4 regions of the Variovorax nitratireducens genome follow, and region 1 is predicted to be linked to each of the others. Evidence: predicted binding sites of a transcription regulator. Region 1 holds the regulator's gene; each other region holds the start of a gene.
What was found. Region 1 encodes sigma-54, which starts transcription at its own class of promoters, with help from an activator protein. Its sites were predicted from a motif close to TGGCANGNAANCTGCTTT; they were not measured.
Positions count from the first base shown of each region.

Region 2: the regulator sigma-54 is predicted to act here: its motif matches at 2,796-2,813, upstream of nirB (nitrite reductase large subunit NirB).
Region 3: the regulator sigma-54 is predicted to act here: its motif matches at 2,244-2,261, upstream of ACSFA8_RS06190 (6-hydroxynicotinate reductase).
Region 4: the regulator sigma-54 is predicted to act here: its motif matches at 2,121-2,138, upstream of ACSFA8_RS21475 (CmpA/NrtA family ABC transporter substrate-binding protein).

Region 1 covers NZ_JBPJZO010000002.1:735,479-739,687, reverse strand. The annotation lists gene ACSFA8_RS08790 (hybrid sensor histidine kinase/response regulator) at 1-1,049, shown strand, start outside; gene rpoN (RNA polymerase factor sigma-54) at 1,192-2,775, opposite strand; gene lptB (LPS export ABC transporter ATP-binding protein) at 2,787-3,557, opposite strand; gene lptA (lipopolysaccharide transport periplasmic protein LptA) at 3,629-4,209, opposite strand, start outside.
Region 2 covers NZ_JBPJZO010000006.1:182,404-186,612, forward strand. The annotation lists gene nirD (nitrite reductase small subunit NirD) at 1-4, opposite strand, end outside; gene nirB (nitrite reductase large subunit NirB) at 24-2,573, opposite strand; gene ACSFA8_RS16895 (3-hydroxybenzoate 6-monooxygenase) at 3,040-4,209, opposite strand, start outside.
Region 3 covers NZ_JBPJZO010000002.1:187,838-192,046, forward strand. The annotation lists gene ACSFA8_RS06185 (UPF0280 family protein) at 1-503, opposite strand, end outside; gene ACSFA8_RS06190 (6-hydroxynicotinate reductase) at 509-2,125, opposite strand; gene ACSFA8_RS06195 (ferredoxin--NADP reductase) at 2,299-3,072, shown strand; gene ACSFA8_RS06200 (TetR family transcriptional regulator) at 3,075-3,758, shown strand; gene ACSFA8_RS06205 (amidohydrolase family protein) at 3,785-4,209, shown strand, end outside.
Region 4 covers NZ_JBPJZO010000010.1:188,003-192,211, reverse strand. The annotation lists gene ntrB (nitrate ABC transporter permease) at 1-688, opposite strand, end outside; gene ACSFA8_RS21475 (CmpA/NrtA family ABC transporter substrate-binding protein) at 700-1,944, opposite strand; gene ACSFA8_RS21470 (nitrate- and nitrite sensing domain-containing protein) at 2,258-3,517, opposite strand; gene tsaD (tRNA (adenosine(37)-N6)-threonylcarbamoyltransferase complex transferase subunit TsaD) at 3,608-4,209, shown strand, end outside.

The DNA of each region.
Region 1 (4,209 bases):
TCGGGCTGCAGGCCGAGGTGCTGCGCCAGCAACTCGACGGCGGTGCGCCCACGGCGCTGGTGCAGCAGACCGTGGCCGCGCTCTCGCAGGCGCAACAGGCGCTGGAGGGGCTGACCAACCAGCTGCTCGAAATCGGCCGCATCGAAGCCGCCGCCGATCCGCTGCACCCCACGCCGGTGGCGCTGGCGCCTCTGCTGCAGAGCTTCGCGCGCCAGTCGAGCCGCGTGCGGGTCCGCTGCCCGGCTGATGCGCTGGCCTGGACGGACGCCGTGGCGCTGCGCCGCATCCTCGGCAACCTGGTCGACAACGCGCTCAAGTTCGCGCCCCAGGGCCGCGTGCTGCTGGCGGTGCGACGGCGCCGTGCCGGGGCGGCCTGGCGCGTGGAAGTGCGCGACGCCGGCATCGGCATCGCGCCCGAGGCGCAGCAACGCGTGTTCGGCGACTTCGAGCAGGTGGGCAATGTGGAGCGCAACCTGCGGCGCGGACATGGGCTGGGGCTGGCTATCGTGCGCCGGCTGGCCGAGCGCCTGGGCTTCGTCATCACGCTGCGCTCGGTGCCGGGCCGCGGCGCCGTGTTCGGCTTCGAGCTCGAAGCCGCGCCGGCCGACCTGGTGCTGCCCGAGGCGGTTGACGACGCCGTGCCCGTGCCGGCCGACCCGCAACCGCTGCGCCCCGGCATCGCGGTGCTGGTGGTGGAAGACAACACGGTGGTGGCCGACAGCATCGCCGCGCTGCTGCGCCACTGGCAGGCCGAGCCGCGCATCTACACGAGCGCGGCCGAGGCGCTGGCACTGGCCGACCTGCCCGCGATCGACGTGGCGCTCTGCGACATCCGCCTGCCCGGCGAACTCGACGGCGTGGCGCTGGCCGAACTGCTGCATGAACAGCGCCCCGACCTGACGATCGCGCTGGTATCGGCCGACATCGAGCCGGTCACCCAGCGGCTCGCGCAGCAGCGCGGCTGGCATGCGCTGCGCAAGCCCGTGCGGGCGGCGGATTTGCGCGCCGTGCTGGTAGCGGCAGCAGGCCAAGGTTTGCTGCGCCCCTGACTTTGTCGGGCGTCCTTCGTGGGGTGCCTTCGTGGGGGCGCCCTTCGTGGGGTGCCGCGGAACCGGCTCCGCCGGGCCGCTGGCGCCGCCCCCGGCAGGGGGTTGGCGAAGCGACACGAAGTGCGCGCAGCCTGGGGGCGAGCTACAGCGCTTTGCGCAGGTTGGCCGGCGCGATGCGCAGCGCCTCGCGGTACTTGGCGACCGTGCGGCGGGCGCATTCGATCCCCTGCTCCTTGAGCATGTCGGAGATCTGGCTGTCGGACAGCGGCTTCTTGATGTTCTCGGAGGTCACGAACTGCTTGATCAGCGCGCGCACCGCGGTGCTCGAGGCATTGCCGCCGGTCTCGGTGCCGAGCGCGGAGCCGAAGAAATACTTGAGTTCGACCGTGCCGTAGGGCGTGGCCATGTACTTGGCCGTGGTCACGCGGCTGATGGTGGACTCGTGCAGGCCCAGCTCGTCGGCGATCTCGCGCAGCACCAGCGGCCGCATGGCGAGTTCGCCATGCACGAAGAAGTTCTTCTGCCGCTCGACGATGGCGTTGCTCACGCGCAGGATGGTGTCGAAGCGCTGCTGGATGTTCTTGATGAACCAGCGCGCCTCCTGCAGCCGCTGCGACAGCGCCTGGCTGCCCTCGCCCTTGTGCGCCTTGAGCGCACCGGCGTAGATGTCGTGCACACGCAGGCGCGGCATCACGTCGGGGTTGAGCATGACGCGGAATTTGAGGCTGGCGCCGCGGCCGGTGCGCGTGACGATCACGTCGGGCACCACCACGTTGCGCTCGACGTCGACGAAGCGGCGGCCCGGCTTGGGCTCGAGCCGCGCGATCAGCTGCATCGCGCCGCGCACCAACTCTTCGCTGCTGCGCGTGAGCGTGGCCAGACGCTTGAAGTCCCGCCGCGCGAGCAATTCCATCGGCAGCTTGCAGATCGCGATCGCGATCTTGCGCACCTGCAGTTCGTTCTCGCTCTCGTCGGGGCGCGCCAGCGCCTTCACCTGGATCGCGAGGCATTCGCCGAGATCGCGTGCGCCGACGCCGACCGGCTCCAGGCTCTGCAGCAGGCCCAGCGCCATCTGGAAGTGATGCACGAGGTCGTCGAACTGGTCGTTGTCGGCGCCGGCCAGGCCAGAGGCGAGCGCGGGCAGCGAATCTTCGAGGTAGCCGTCGTCGTTGAGCGATTCGATCAGGAAGCGCAGCGCCGCGCGATCGGTGTCGTTCAGCCGCAGGCTGAGGGCCTGGCGGTGCAGGAACGACTGCAGCGATTCCTGGCTGCGCGCCAGTTCGGTCGCATCGGCGCGCTCGTCGTTGCCGAGGTTGTTGGCGCGGGCCGGCGCGTCGCCGCCCCACTCGCTGTCGTCCGGCACCATGTCGACCGTGCCGTCGCCGCCCCAGTCGGGCTCGCTGTCGGCAAGGCTTTCCGTGGGCGCATCGGCGGCTGCGGCTTCAGAGTCGCTGGCGGTCGAAGTGCCCGCTCCGTCGGTGTTTCCGGCGATGGAACCGGTGGCGAATTCATCGTCGCGCGGCGCCGGGGCATCGGCTGTATCGAGCCCGAATTCCTCGCGGGCGGCCTCTTCCGCCGTGCGTTCCAGAAACGGGTTGTCGTCGAGCATCTGCTCGACCTCCTGGCTCAGTTCGAGCGTGGAGAGCTGCAGCAGGCGGATCGACTGCTGGAGTTGGGGCGTCAGCGCCAGATGCTGCGAGACGCGCAGCGACAGGCCTTGCTTCATTGCCGCAGGCCCTACATCCGGAAGTGTTCGCCCAGGTACACGCGCCGTACCTCGGCGTTGTCGACAATCTCCGAGGGCGTGCCTTGTGCCAGCACCTGCCCGTCGCTGATGATGAAAGCGTGGTCGCAGATGCCCAGCGTTTCGCGCACGTTGTGGTCGGTGATCAGCACGCCGATGCCGCGCTCTTTCAGGAAGTTGATGATTCGCTGGATCTCGATCACCGCGATCGGGTCGATCCCCGCGAAGGGTTCGTCCAGCAGGATGAAGCGTGGCTGCGTGGCCAGCGCCCGTGCGATTTCGACGCGGCGGCGCTCGCCGCCCGAAAGCGAGAGTGCGGGCGAATCGCGCAGATGGTCGACGCGCAGGTCGGTCAGCAGCTCGGTCAACCGCTCTTCGGTGCGGGCCTTGGTGAGGGGCGCCGGCTTGCCGCTGGCGTCGGGCTCGAACTGCAGCTCGAGCACGGCGCGCACGTTCTGCTCCACGGTGAGCTTGCGGAAGATCGACGCCTCCTGCGGCAGGTAGCTCAGGCCCATGCGGGCGCGGCGGTGGATCGGCATGTGCGCGATCGGCTCGCCGTCGATGGTGATCTCGCCGGCGTCGGCGCGCACCAGGCCCACGATCATGTAGAACGAAGTGGTCTTGCCGGCGCCGTTGGGGCCCAGCAAGCCGACCACTTCGCCCTTCTGCACGTCGAGCGACACGTTCTTGACCACCATGCGGCTGCCGTACGTCTTCTGCAACCCGCGCGCTTCGAGCCGGCTGCCGGTCGTGGCCAGTGGCACGGCCGTGGCGCGGCTGCTGCCGCCTTCGAACGAGGGCTCGCCGCTGCGGTCGATCGTCGCCGTAAGGTCGCTCACTTGCGCGGTTCCCCGTCGAGCGTGGTGGACGGACGCAGACCGGTGCCCGGCGCCGGGGTCGGCGCGGGCGCCGCCGCCTTGCCGCCCGGGGTGCCAGGGGCGGCGGTGCGCGGCGTCAGCACGGCGCGCACACGGTTGCCCTGCTGGCCGGTTGCCACGGCGGTCTCCGGCGGCAGGGTCGAGCCGTTCACGGTGAAGGTGTCGTTGCTCTGGTCGTACACGATCAGCGGGCCGCTGCTCTCGTCGTTGACCTTGGCGCCGATCAGCCGGCGCATCACGGCATGGCCAATGAACTTGACGTTGTCGGCGCGGCTGTCGTATTCGATGCGGTCGGATTCGCCCTCGATCCACTCGTCGCCACCCGGCACGTCGCGTCGCTGCTTGTAATAGGCGAGCTTGCCCGGCGCGGCCGTGACCACGCCGTACTGGTAGCCCTCGGGATCCTGACGCACGTCGATGCGCGCGCCGCGGATGATGATGGTGCCCTTGGTCACCACTACCGCGCCGGTGAACACGCTGGTTTGCTTCAGGTCGTCGTAGCGCATCGCGTCCGACTCGATGTTCATCGGTTTGGTGC
Region 2 (4,209 bases), on a different contig from region 1:
TCATGGTGAATGTCCTCGGGCGTTCAGGCGGTGGCGACGTCATCGGCGGCTTCGGCGGCTTCGGCAGCTCCGACTCGCTCTTCGGCGCGGGCGGGGCGGATCTGGCCGCGCTCCTGCACGAACACGATGTGCTCGTCGGGCTTCTCGCTGTTGACGAACGAGCGGAAGCGCTGGCGCGTCGCCGGATCGTTCACGGCGGTCTTCCATTCGCACTGGTAGGTGTCGACCACGTGCTGCATCTGGGCTTCGAGTTCGGCGGCGAGTCCCAGGCTGTCCTGGATCAGCACGTCCTTCAGGTAGTCCAGCCCGCCCTCGAGGTTCTCGCGCCAGGTGCTGGTGCGCTGCAAGCGGTCGGCCGTGCGCACATAGAACATCAGGAAGCGGTCGATCAGCTGGATCAGTGCGGCCTTGGTGAGGTCGGTAGCGATCAGTTCGGCGTGGCGCGGCTTCATGCCGCCGTTGCCGCACACGTAGAGGTTCCAGCCGCGCTCGGTGGCGATGATGCCGACGTCCTTGCCTTGTGCTTCGGCGCACTCGCGGGTGCAGCCCGAGACGCCGAACTTGATCTTGTGGGGTGCGCGCAAACCCTTGTAGCGGTTCTCCAGTTCGACGGCCAGGCCCACGCTGTCGTCCACGCCGTAGCGGCACCAGGTCGAGCCGACGCAGCTCTTCACCGTGCGCAGCGCCTTGCCATACGCATGGCCGGATTCGAAGCCGGCGGCGATCAGTTCTTCCCAGATCGCCGGCAATTGCTCGACGCGGGCGCCGAACAGGTCGACGCGCTGGCCGCCGGTGATCTTGGTGTAGAGGCCGTACTTCTTCGCCACCTGGCCCACGGCGATCAGCCCCTCGGGCGTGACCTCGCCGCCGGGCATGCGCGGCACGACCGAGTAAGTGCCGTCCTTCTGGATGTTGCCCAGGAAGTAGTCGTTGCTGTCCTGCAGGCTGGCGAGGTTTTTCTGGAGGACGAATTCGTTCCAGCACGACGCGAAGATGCTGGCGGCAGTGGGCTTGCAGATGTCGCAGCCCAGGCCCTTGCCATGCCGGGCCAGCAGATCGTCGAAGCTGCGGATCTCGCCAACGCGCACCAGGTGGTACAGCTCCTGGCGCGAGTACGCGAAGTGCTCGCAGAGGTGGTTGTTGACCGCCATGCCGCGCTTGGCCATCTCCATCTTCATGACCTGGGTGACCAGGGGAACGCAGCCGCCACAGGTGGCGCCGGCCTTGGTGCAGGCCTTCAGCTCGGCGGTGGTGCAGGCGCCCTCGCCGACCGCTGCGCAGATCTGCCCCTTGCTGACGTCGTTGCACGAGCAGATCTGGGCGCCATCGGGCAGCGCCTCCACGCCGAGCCCCGGCCTGGCCTTGCCGTCGCTCGACGGCAGGATCAGGAACTCCGGATCGGCGGGCAGCGCGATGCCGTTGAGCGCCAGCTGCAGCAAGGTGCCGTATTCGGCCGCATCGCCGACCAGCACCGCGCCCAGCAGCTGCTTGCCGTCGTCGCTGACCACGATCTTCTTGTAGATCTGCTTGCGTTCGTCGACGTATTGATAGGAGCGCGCCTGCGGCGTCTTGCCGTGCGCGTCACCGATGCTGGCCACGTCCACGCCCATCAGCTTGAGCTTGGTGCTCATGTCGGCGCCGGTGAAGGCGGCGTCATCCTGCCCGGCGATGTGCCGGGCGGCCACGCGCGCCATGTCGTAGCCCGGCGCGACGAGACCGAAGGTCTGGTCATTCCACGAGGCGCATTCGCCGATCGCATAAACGTTGCGATCACTCGTGCGGCAGTGGCTGTCGACCGCCACGCCGCCGCGCGGGCCGAGCGCCAGCACGCATTGGCGCGCCAGCTCGTCGCGCGGGCGGATCCCGGCGGAGAACACGATCATGTCGGTCTCCAGATGCGTGCCGTCGGCGAAGACCATGCGGTGCCGCGCGGTCGCACCATCGATGATCTCCACTGTGTTGCGGCCGGTGTGCACATGCAGGCCCAGCGCCTCAATGCTGTTGCGCAGCGCCCGCCCGCCGCCGTCGTCGACCTGCACGGCCATCAGCCGCGGCGCAAACTCCACCACATGGGTTTCCAGGCCCATGTCGCGCAGGGCCTTGGCGCACTCCAGGCCCAGCAGGCCACCGCCGACGACCACGCCGCTTTTGGAGCGGGCGCCGCATTCCTTCATGGCCTCCAGGTCTTCGATCGTGCGGTAGACGAAGCAGTTCGGCCGGTCGCGGCCCGGCACTGGTGGCACGAAGGGCACGGAACCGGTGGCCAGCACCAGCTTGTCGTAGGGCACCACTTCGCCGTCGGCTGTCGTGATGGTGTTATTGCGCCGCTCGACGGCAACCGCCCTGGCGGCCAGGCGCAACGTGAAGCCGGTGCGCTCAAAGAAGCCCGGCTCGACCAGCGACAGGTCTTCAGCGGTCTTGCCGGCGAAGAATTCGGACAGGTGCACCCGGTCGTAGGCCGGGCGAGGCTCCTCGCACAGCACCGTGACCTCTGCCTGCGCGACGCCGAGCTCGTGGAGTTGCTCGAGAAACTTGTGGCCCACCATGCCGTGGCCAATTACTGCGATTTTCATGTTGGATTTCCTGCACACAACCGATCCCGTGAGGGTGCAGGCCACTGGAACCGCTGTCTGGAAAGACAACGGCAGTGGGCCCCCGCATGGAAACGGATGTGAATCGGGATGGAGCAGACGAACTGGCAGCGTCATCGCTTTCGGTTCGCTCGGATCTCGCCGTCATTAGCGGAGGCTCTGTGATATCCGCGGCAACGATGCCGACGGATCACTCGGTGAGATGAAGCAATATCCGTGCCACTTGCGACGCGGCCTGCGCGGCAGCGTCGGGACGGTTTCGCACCGAAACCGATCGTGCGCCGCTCGGCAGGCGATCGCGTTGTGCGCGGTCGGGGCGCGCGGGCGCCCGATTTGGTGCGGACTGCGGCCTGGGGCTCCGGCCGCCGCACGGCACCGGCGGCAACGCCCTCAGGGACTGGATCGGTTCAGCACGAAGTCGTGGTCGAGCCGGTGCATGCCGCGCCAATCAATCCAGTGCCAGGCACTTTTCGGCTGTCCAGCCGTAGAGCCAGTCGAGCGCGTCGTAGAAGCGCTCCTGCGCTCGACCCTTCCACATGTCGTTGCGCACCAGCCGCTCCACGCCCTTGGCGTGGTAGATGCGCCCCATCTCGCGTGCCGACAGCACCACGCGAGCGGTGCGGGCCACGCGCGACTTCTCGTACAGCGCGAGGGCGCGCGGCCAATCGCCCCCTTCATGGCGCAGGGCACGCGCCAGCGTGACGGCATCTTCGCAGGCGGTGCAGGCGCCCTGCGCCAGGTACTGCACCATCGGGTGCGCGGCGTCGCCCAGCAGGGTGGCGCGGCCGAACGTCCATTGCTCGATCGGGTCGCGGTCGGCCGTCGACCAGCGCTTCCAGGCCTTGGGGATGCGCAGGATCTGCTGCACCTGCTCGCAGGTCGCGCGGAAGTAGCGCTGCACCTCGGCCGGGTCGCCGTCCATCGAGCCCCACTCTTCCGCATGGTCGCTGTGGAAGGTCACGGCCAGGTTGAACTTGTCGCCGCCCTTCAGCGGGTAGTGCACCAGGTGGCAGTTGGGCCCGACCCAGATGCAGGGTGCGGTGAAGCGCAGCGCTTCGGGGAACTCCGCCGTGTCGATCACCGCGCGGAACACCACGTGGCCCGACACGCGGATGCTGTCGCCCACGTACTGCTGACGCACGGCCGAGCGCACGCCGTCGCAGCCGATCACGGCCTGGCCCTCGTGCCGGCCGCCCTTTGCATCGGTGAGGGTCACGCCGTCGTCGTCCTGGTCGATGTGAACGATTTTGGTCGAGGTCAGGAACTCGATGCCCTCGGTGGTCGCCTGCACGCCCTCGAACAGCGCGCCATGGATGTCGGCGCGGTGGATCACCGCATAAGGATTGCCGAAGCGCTCGCGAAAGCCTTCACCGAGAGAGATGCTGGCCACGCGCTTCGCATCGATCGCGTCGAACATGATCATCTCTTCGGTGTAGACCGCCTTGCCACGCAGGTTGGCGCCAACACCCAGCGCATCGCAGGCCGCGAAGGCGTTGGGGCTGAGCTGGATGCCGGCACCAATCTCGCCGATCTGTGCCGACTGCTCGATCACCTTGACGCTGTAGCCCTCGCGCACCAGGGCCAGCGCCGCGGCCAGGCCGCCGATGCCACCACCCGC
Region 3 (4,209 bases), 550 kb from region 1:
ACGCCGCGCACCGGCATGTCGGCAGTGATCTCGAACTGCCCGTCGGTCGTTATGGCGCCAACATCGCGCGGGTCGAAGCGCGCCAGGTCGGAGAACAGGCCCACGCGCACCGAATACCCCGTAGCGAGGTGCAGCGCGATGTCGCCGCCGTTGTTGAGCCAGGCGCGGTCGATGCCGGGACGCTCATAGAACCGGATCAGTTCCTGCGCCACCGAACCGGCCACCGCGGCCATCGGCGTGATGAAGGCCGCACGGAACGGAAAGCAGGCGCTCCACATGCGCCGCGCCACCGGGCCGTGCAGCGCGCAACGCTCGCCGACCGGCTGGCGCAGCAGCGGCAACTCGTCGACCAGCTCGCCGAGCACGGTGCCGAAGCGCTGCCATGCCGCCTCGTGCGCGGCAGCGACCGCCCGCGGCTCACCATGTGCCTCGGCCACGATGTCGATCGGGCCGTGACTCAGGTGCCAGCGGTGCGCGTCGAGCGCGTTTCGTTGCGCAGACATGGTGTTCAGCCGAGCATCGGCGGTTGGCCGAGCGGCCACGGATTCGCGGCATCGATCTGCTGCCACTGCCGCGCCAGCGGCGCCCCGTCGTCCTGCCAGGCGCCGCGTGCCAGTGCCTGCTCGAGGGGGAACACATGGCCGGTGTGGCCGCCCAGCGCGGCATAGTCGTCGAGCCGCATGCTGAATTCGATCGGCGCGACGATTGCCGGCGTCGGCACGGTGCCGAAGCTGTTGTCGGGCATGCGCATCACGTCGACCATCACCGTGATGCCGCCGCCGGGCCACACATAGGCCGGCGCGCCGCCGCAGGTCACGTTGACCAGCGCGCGCTTGATGGCGCGGGTGAGCAGCACCGGGTTCTCGCTGACGCCCGCACGCAGGCTGCCGCCGGCGCCGCCGAGGAACAGCACGGTGCAGAGCGAGGGTTCGCAGTTCTCGCCGATGCGCTCGACGATGCGGCGCACTTCGTCGGGCATGGGTTGCTCGACCGGCTGCAGCGTCTCGTCGAGCACATACCACTGGGCGTGCTCGCCCGTGGTCGAAGTCATGAGCAGGCGCAGCCCGGGTTTGGCAACCCCCGCTTCCCATCCCTCGATGATCGACAGCGGATCGGCGATGTCGGTGCCGCCCCAGCCGTTGCCGGGATTGGCGACCTGGAAGTAGCGCCCCGGCGTCGACTTGCGCCCGCGCATCTCGATGCCCGAAGGCGCCATGTCGAGGCAGCGGCCGGCCTGGTGCTGGGTGAGCACGCCGGTGATGTGGTCGTCGACCACCACCACCTCGTCGGCCACGCCGGCGAACTGGCGCGCGAAGATGCCGACCGCGGCCGAGCCGCATCCGACACGCATGCGTTGCTCCTCGACGCCGTTGACGATGGGCGCGCGGCCGGCCTGGATCACGAGGCTGGCGCCGCCGTCGATGGTGCATTCCACCGGCTTCTTGTTGCCGAGCAGCTGCATGAGCTCGACCGTCATGCGGCCTTCCTTCTTGCTGCCGCCGGTGAGGTGATGCACGCCGCCGAGCGACAGCATCTGCGAGCCGTATTCGGCCGTGGTCACGTGGCCGACCACCTCGCCCTTGTAGCGCACGTTGGCCTGCTCGGCACCGAGGAAGCGGTCGGTGTCGATCTTGATCTTGAAACTGCAGTAGCTGAAGATGCCTTCGGTCACCACCGTGACCATGTCGACACCCTTCGCCTTCGAGCCGACGATGAAGGGCGCCGGCTTGTAGTCCGGGTAGGTGGTGGAAGAGCCGACCCCGGTGACGAACACTTCGTCGGCCAGCAGCAGGTCGCCGTTCCAGTCGGGTGCACCATCGGCGGGCGATTGCGCGGATGCATCGGCCGCCGGGCGTGCAAACGGCACCAGTGCGGTGGCATCGGCTGCGACCGCGCGGCGCAGCAGCACCACCGGATCGACCCGCACCAGCGTGCCCGCGCGGTTCGCATAGCGGTCGCAGGCGCCGCTGCGGCCCTCGGAAATCTGGCAAAGCACCGGGCACGCGTTGCACTCGACCTTGGCCGTGCTCATCTTGTCGTTGCGCAGCGGCGCGCGCCCGGCAAGGTCGCCCATGACCGGCATGTCCATGCCCGGAAGCCCGTCGGTTTTTGTGTGTTCGGTCATCGTGGAAAATCAGGGGGATCACCCGCATCGGCTGGCTCAGAAGATGCTTGTGATCGATTTGCTCTTTGTGTAGCATTCACTCCACTTTGATGTTGTGAACGCTACATTCAAAATCAATGTAGCAAATGCAATGCCAACGCGCAACGGCGTTTTTACCGAACCAACTTCAAGTCATGAGTGCATTCAGCGAAGAAACCGTCCTCAGCGTCCACCACTGGACCGATCGCCTGTTCACTTTCACCACCACGCGCGACCCCGCGCTGCGTTTCTCGAACGGCCACTTCACGATGATCGGCCTGCGGGTGAACAACAAACCGTTGCTGCGCGCCTACAGCATCGTGAGCGCCAACTACGAGGAACACCTCGAGTTCCTCAGCATCAAGGTCGAGGAAGGTCCGCTGACCTCGAAACTGCAGCACATCCAGCCGGGCGACAAGATCATCGTGGGCCGCAAGCCGACCGGCACGCTGCTGATCGACTACACGCTGCCCGGCAAACGCCTCTACCTGCTGGGCACCGGAACCGGCCTGGCGCCGTTCATGAGCGTGATCCGCGACCCCGACACCTACGAGAAGTTCGAGAAGGTGATCCTGGTGCACGGCGTGCGCCAGGTCGACGAGCTGGCCTACCACGACCTCGTGCTCGACCACCTGCCCCAGCACGAGTTTCTGGGCGACCTGATCAAGAACCAGCTGCTCTACTACCCGACCGTGACGCGCGAGGACTTCCGCAACATGGGCCGCATCACAGAGCTGATGGAAAGCAACAAGCTGACCGACGACCTCGGCCTGCCCCCGCTCAATGCCGCCGAAGACCGCGTGATGCTGTGCGGCAGCCCCGGCATGCTGACCGACCTGAAGCACATGCTGGAGGCCAAGGGCTTCAAGGAAGGCAACACGAGCACCCCCGGCGATTTCGTCGTCGAACGCGCCTTCGCCGAAAAGTAAGCATGGCGGCGGTCAAGGCTACCGCTGTCAACGGCCAACGTCGCGGCACCGGCGTGCGCGACGCTGCCGCGCAGGCCACGCGCAAGGCGATCCTCAAGGCGGCGACCAAGGTGTTTGCCAAATACGGCTACGACGGCGGCAGCGTCGAGAAGATCTCGAAGGCGGCCAAGTCGTACGACCGCATGATCTATTACTACTTCGGCAGCAAGGAAGGCCTGTTCATCGCGGTGCTCGAGGAGATGTACCGCGCGATGGACGACGCGGAGACGGCCATCGCACTCGATGCCGGCCGCCCGGTCGAAACGCTCACCGCCGTGATCCGCTTCGTGCATGGCTACTACCGCAAGAACCCCGAGTTCGTCACGCTGCTGAACACCGAGAACCTGCACAAGGGGCGCCACATCGCGAAGTCGCTGCGTGCCGGCGAATACTCGTCGCACGCGATCGCGGTGATCCGCGAGGTGCTGGCCAGCGGCGTCGCCAAGGGGTTGTTCCGGCCCGACGTTGCGGCGCGCGACGTCTACCTTCTGATCGCCTCGACCGGCTACTTCTACATGTCGAACCGGCACACGCTGACCGCCTTTCTCGGCGAGCCACTGGAAACCGCGGAGGCCGTGGCGCGCTGGGAGGCGTTCGCGATCGACACGGTGCTGCGCGCGGTCAGCGCGGCACCCCTCTCCCCCTAGAACATCTCCACCCACGAGGAGTCCCCATGGCAGAAGCTGCTGCGGCCGGCAAGTCCGGCAAAGTCGTCATCAGGAACATCGGCTTGCTGCTGTCGGGCGACATCGACAAGCCCATCCTCGATGCCGACACCATCGTGGTGAACGACGGGCTCATCGTCGCGGTCGGCAAGGAGAAGGACTGCAACATCGAGGGTGCGAAGACCGTCATCGACTGCAGGAACACCTGCGTCGCCCCTGGTCTGATCGACAGCCACGTGCACCCGGTGTTCGGCGACTGGACGCCGCGCCAGAGCCAGTTGGGCTGGATCGACTCGACCATGAACGGCGGCGTGACGACGATGATTTCGGCCGGTGAAGTGCACCTGCCGGGCCGCCCCAAGGACATCGTCGGCCTGAAGGCACTGGCCATCACGGCGCAGCGCGCGTTCGACAATTTCCGCCCGGGCGGCGT
Region 4 (4,209 bases), on a different contig from region 1:
AGGGCAGCACGGCGGGGAACAGGATCTTGGTGAGGATCTTCCACTCGCTGAGGTTGAGCACCTTGGCGACGTTCATGTAGTCGCTCGGCACGCGCTGCACGCCGACGGCGGTGTTGATGATCATTGGCCAGATCGAGCAGATGAAGATGGTCCAGATGGCGGCCGGGTTGGCGCCCTTGAACACCAGCAGGCCGATCGGCAACCAGGCCAGCGGCGACACCGGGCGCAGCAAGCTGATCAGCGGGTTGAACATGCGCGACATGAACTCGAAGCGGCCGATTGCAAAGCCGGCCGGAATGCCGACCAGCGCCGCCAGGCCGAAGCCCAGCGCCACGCGTTGCAGCGACGACAGAACGTTCCAGCCGACGCCCTGGTCGTTCGGCCCGTTGCTGTAGAACGGATCGCTGAACACCTTGACCGCCTGCAGCCAGGTTTCGTAGGGGGCGGGGAAGGTGCCCGCACTGCGGATCGCGATCAGTTCCCAGATCAGCACCAGCACGCCGAAGCCGGCCAGCGGCGGCAGCACGCGCATCCAGAACCAGCGCAGGTCGAGCGGAGCCCGTGGCCGGGGTTCATCGGCTTTCGGAGTTGCAGTGCCCGCGGTGCTCACCGAAGACACAGTCGGCTTGGCGGCGACGGGGGGCGACGCGGCGGCGTCGAGCGGGTTGTGGAAAACGGCACTGACCATGGTCATGCTCCTCAGGCCTTGATCTTGAATCCGTCGGCATACGCCTTCGGGTTCTTGCCGTCCCAGACGACGCCGTCCATCAGCTTGCTGCTGCGCATCGAGTCCTTGGGCACCGGCGTCTTGCTGGCCGTGGCGGCCTGCTTGTAGATGTCGATCTGGTTGATCTCGGTTGCCACCTTGAGGTAGTCCGGGTGATCCTTGAGCAAGCCCCAGCGCTTGTGCTGCGTCAGGAACCACATGCCGTCCGACAGGTACGGAAAGGTGGCGGCGCCGTCGTTGTAGAACTTCATGAAGTTCGGGTCGTCCCAGCTCTTGCCGAGGCCGTTGGTGTAGCGGCCAAGGATGCGCTGGTTGATCGCGTCGACGCTGGTGTTGACGTAGCTCTTCTCGGCGATCGTCTCGGCCATCTTGTTCTTGTTCTGCAGCCCGGTGTCGATCCACTTGCCGGCTTCGAGGATCGCGGCGGTCACGGCGCGTGCCGTGTTCGGGTACTTCTTGGCGAACTCGGCCGTGGTCCCCAGCACCTTTTCAGGGTGATCCTTCCAGATGTCCTGCGTGGTGATGGCGGTGATGCCGATGCCGTCCATGATGGCGCGGTGGCCCCAGGGTTCGCCGACGCAGTAGCCGTCCATGTTGCCGATGCGCATGTTGGCCACCATCTGCGGCGGCGGCACCACGATCGACTTGGCGTCCTTGATCGGGTTGATGCCGTTGGCGGCGAGCCAGTAGTTGAGCCACATCGCGTGCGTGCCGGTGGGAAAGGTCTGGGCAAAGGTGTATTCGCGCTTGTCCGAAGCCATCAGCTTGGCCAGCGAGGGGCCGTCGATCGCGCCCTTGTCCGCGAGCTTCTTGCTGAGCGTGATGGCTTGACCGTTGTTGTTCAGGGTCATGAGCACGGCCATGTCCTTCTTGGGGCCGCCGATGCCGAGGTGGACGCCGTAGACCAGGCCGTAGAGAACGTGGGCGAAATCGAGGTCGCCGTTCACCAGCTTGTCGCGCACGCCCGCCCAGCTGGCTTCCTTGCTCGGCACGATCTTCACGCCGTATTTCTTGTCGATGCCGAGCACCGAGGCCATGACCACGCTGGCGCAGTCGGTGAGCGGAATGAAGCCGATCTTCACTTCCTCCTTTTCGGGCTTGTCCGAGCCCTGGGCCCAGACCGCGGCGCGCAGCGCAGGGTTGATTCCCACCGCAGCGACAGCGGCGGTTTGAAGGACGGTGCGTCGGCTCAGCTTGAATTTCAGCGCATCAGTCATGGGGGCGAACTCCGGTCAAAAAAGAAGAGGCGAAAAACAAAAAGGCGTCCTCACCGCGCACGGCCGGCTCGAGCCGGGCCAGTACGGGGTAAGGACGCCTTTGTCCTGTTCGGTGGGCGACACCCGCCATTGGGTGCCACCTGCCTGCAGACCTTCGTCGGTCTATGCCAAGACTGAAAGCAAGCTGCGTGCCAGCTGATATTGGGTGCGAGCTGCTATCAAATTAATAGCTGTCGGGGCCCGTGGCATTGGCGCTGGAGGCTGATCCAGCTCAGACCTTGGGAGCGGCACTCCTATTGTGCAGCGCACCAATTCAGGTGCTGCCGGGCAGGAATTCGGCCATGGACAGCACCGATTCCGCCACGTCGACGAGGCGGCGGTTCTGGTTCATTGCTGTCTGCCGCAGCATCTTGTGAGCCTCTTCCTCGGTCATCCGGCGGTGCGCCATCAGCAGGCCCTTGGCGCGCTCGACCAGCTTGCGCTCGTTGAGCGTGGCGCGCACCGTGTCGAGCTCGTCGCTCATGGCCTGCAGCCTCTGCGATTGCTCCTGCAACATGTCGAGAATCGAGCGCTCGAGCTGGTGCCCATAGGGCGCGGCCGGCGCCAGCTCGGGGTCGTCGAAGAAGGTGGTGGCCCGCGCGGTGTGCACGGCGGTGTCGGCCACCAACTGGTCGAGCAGGGCCTGGTGCGTCTCCGCCTCGGCACGGGCCTCGGCGATCTTGCCGGCGCACAAGGTGCGCAGGTCGGCTGCCAGCCGTTCTTCCACCGCCTTCATCGCATCGATGCGCAGCGAGCAGCAGTCGAACCAGTTGGTGCTGAGTTCGCGGTCGAGCGCAGCGCCGGCGGGCGCCGAGTGCGCGACGCGGCGCAGCCGCTCGAGTTCGGCCAGTTCGGCCGCGGGCTGGTTGTGGCGCCAGACCTCGGTCAGCGCCGGGCCGGCGAAGTCGGCGAACACGTTGAAGCAGCGTTCCTGGGCCGTGATGAGCTGCAGCCATTGCTGCTGGCGCAGCGGGTCGTTGCGCCCTTCGACAAAGGCTGCCGCACCGCAGGCGCGCTCCTGGCCCGCGAATTCCTTGCCCTGCATGAAATTGAACATGGCAGCGAGCAGCCGCGAGATTTCGGGGTCAGTGGCGCCGTCGGCGGCCTCGAACACCACGGCGAGCAGGCCGGCGATCAGCTTGGCAAACGCCGCGGTGGCGTCGGCCGCGCCCAGTTCCAGTGCACCAACGCGGCGTCGCAGCACGGGCAGGGCGTCCAGCCCGGGCAACACCCAGGCGATGCGGCTGAACAGGCGGGTGCCGTTACCGACGCGGCGGCCCTCGGTTTCGAGCCGGTCGAAGCCGGTGCGCACGTCGTGTTCGAGCCGGATGCATTCGCCGATCTGCGCGCTGCGCTGCTGCGCATAGCGCTGCCCCTGCGACGCCAGCAGCACGTTGGAGAGCCCGCGCTCGCGTTGCAGCGCGTGGACCAGGCGCCCGATCGTGCCGACCAGCTCGCTGGTGCGCGCGAGCTGATCCAGCTCGTCGATTTCGCATCGGCGGGCCGCGACAAGAAAGCTCAGTCCGGATTTCATCGTGTTAGGGGGCGAGGGCGCCTGCCGTCTGTTGGAAGGATATCGAGCAACATCCGTGCCCCGAAAGTGTGCGCCCCCTAAACTCGCCCTATGCTTGTTCTGGGAATCGAATCGTCGTGCGACGAAACCGGCGTGGCCCTCGTCGAGTCGCAGGGCGGCGCTACGCCGCTGTTGCGCGCGCATGCGCTGCACAGCCAGATCGCGATGCACCAGGCCTACGGCGGCGTGGTGCCGGAACTGGCCAGCCGCGACCATATCCGGCGCGTGCTGCCGCTGGCGCAGGCGGTGTTCAACGAAGCGGGCCGACATCTGGCCGAGGTTGACGTGGTGGCCTACACGCGCGGCCCGGGTCTGGCCGGCGCCCTGCTGGTCGGCGCCGGGGTGGCCTGCGCGCTGGGTGCTGCGCTCGGCAAGCCGGTGCTCGGCGTACACCATCTGGAGGGGCACCTGCTCTCGCCGTTTCTCAGCGCCGACCCGCCCGAGTTTCCGTTCGTCGCGCTGCTGGTGTCAGGTGGCCACACCCAGTTGATGCGGGTCGACGGGGTGGGGCGCTACGAAATCCTGGGCGAAACCATCGACGACGCGGCGGGCGAGGCCTTCGACAAGAGCGCCAAACTCATGGGCCTGCCGTACCCCGGCGGCCCGTGGCTCGCCAAACTGGCGGAGCAGGGCGACCCGGCCGCATTCAGGTT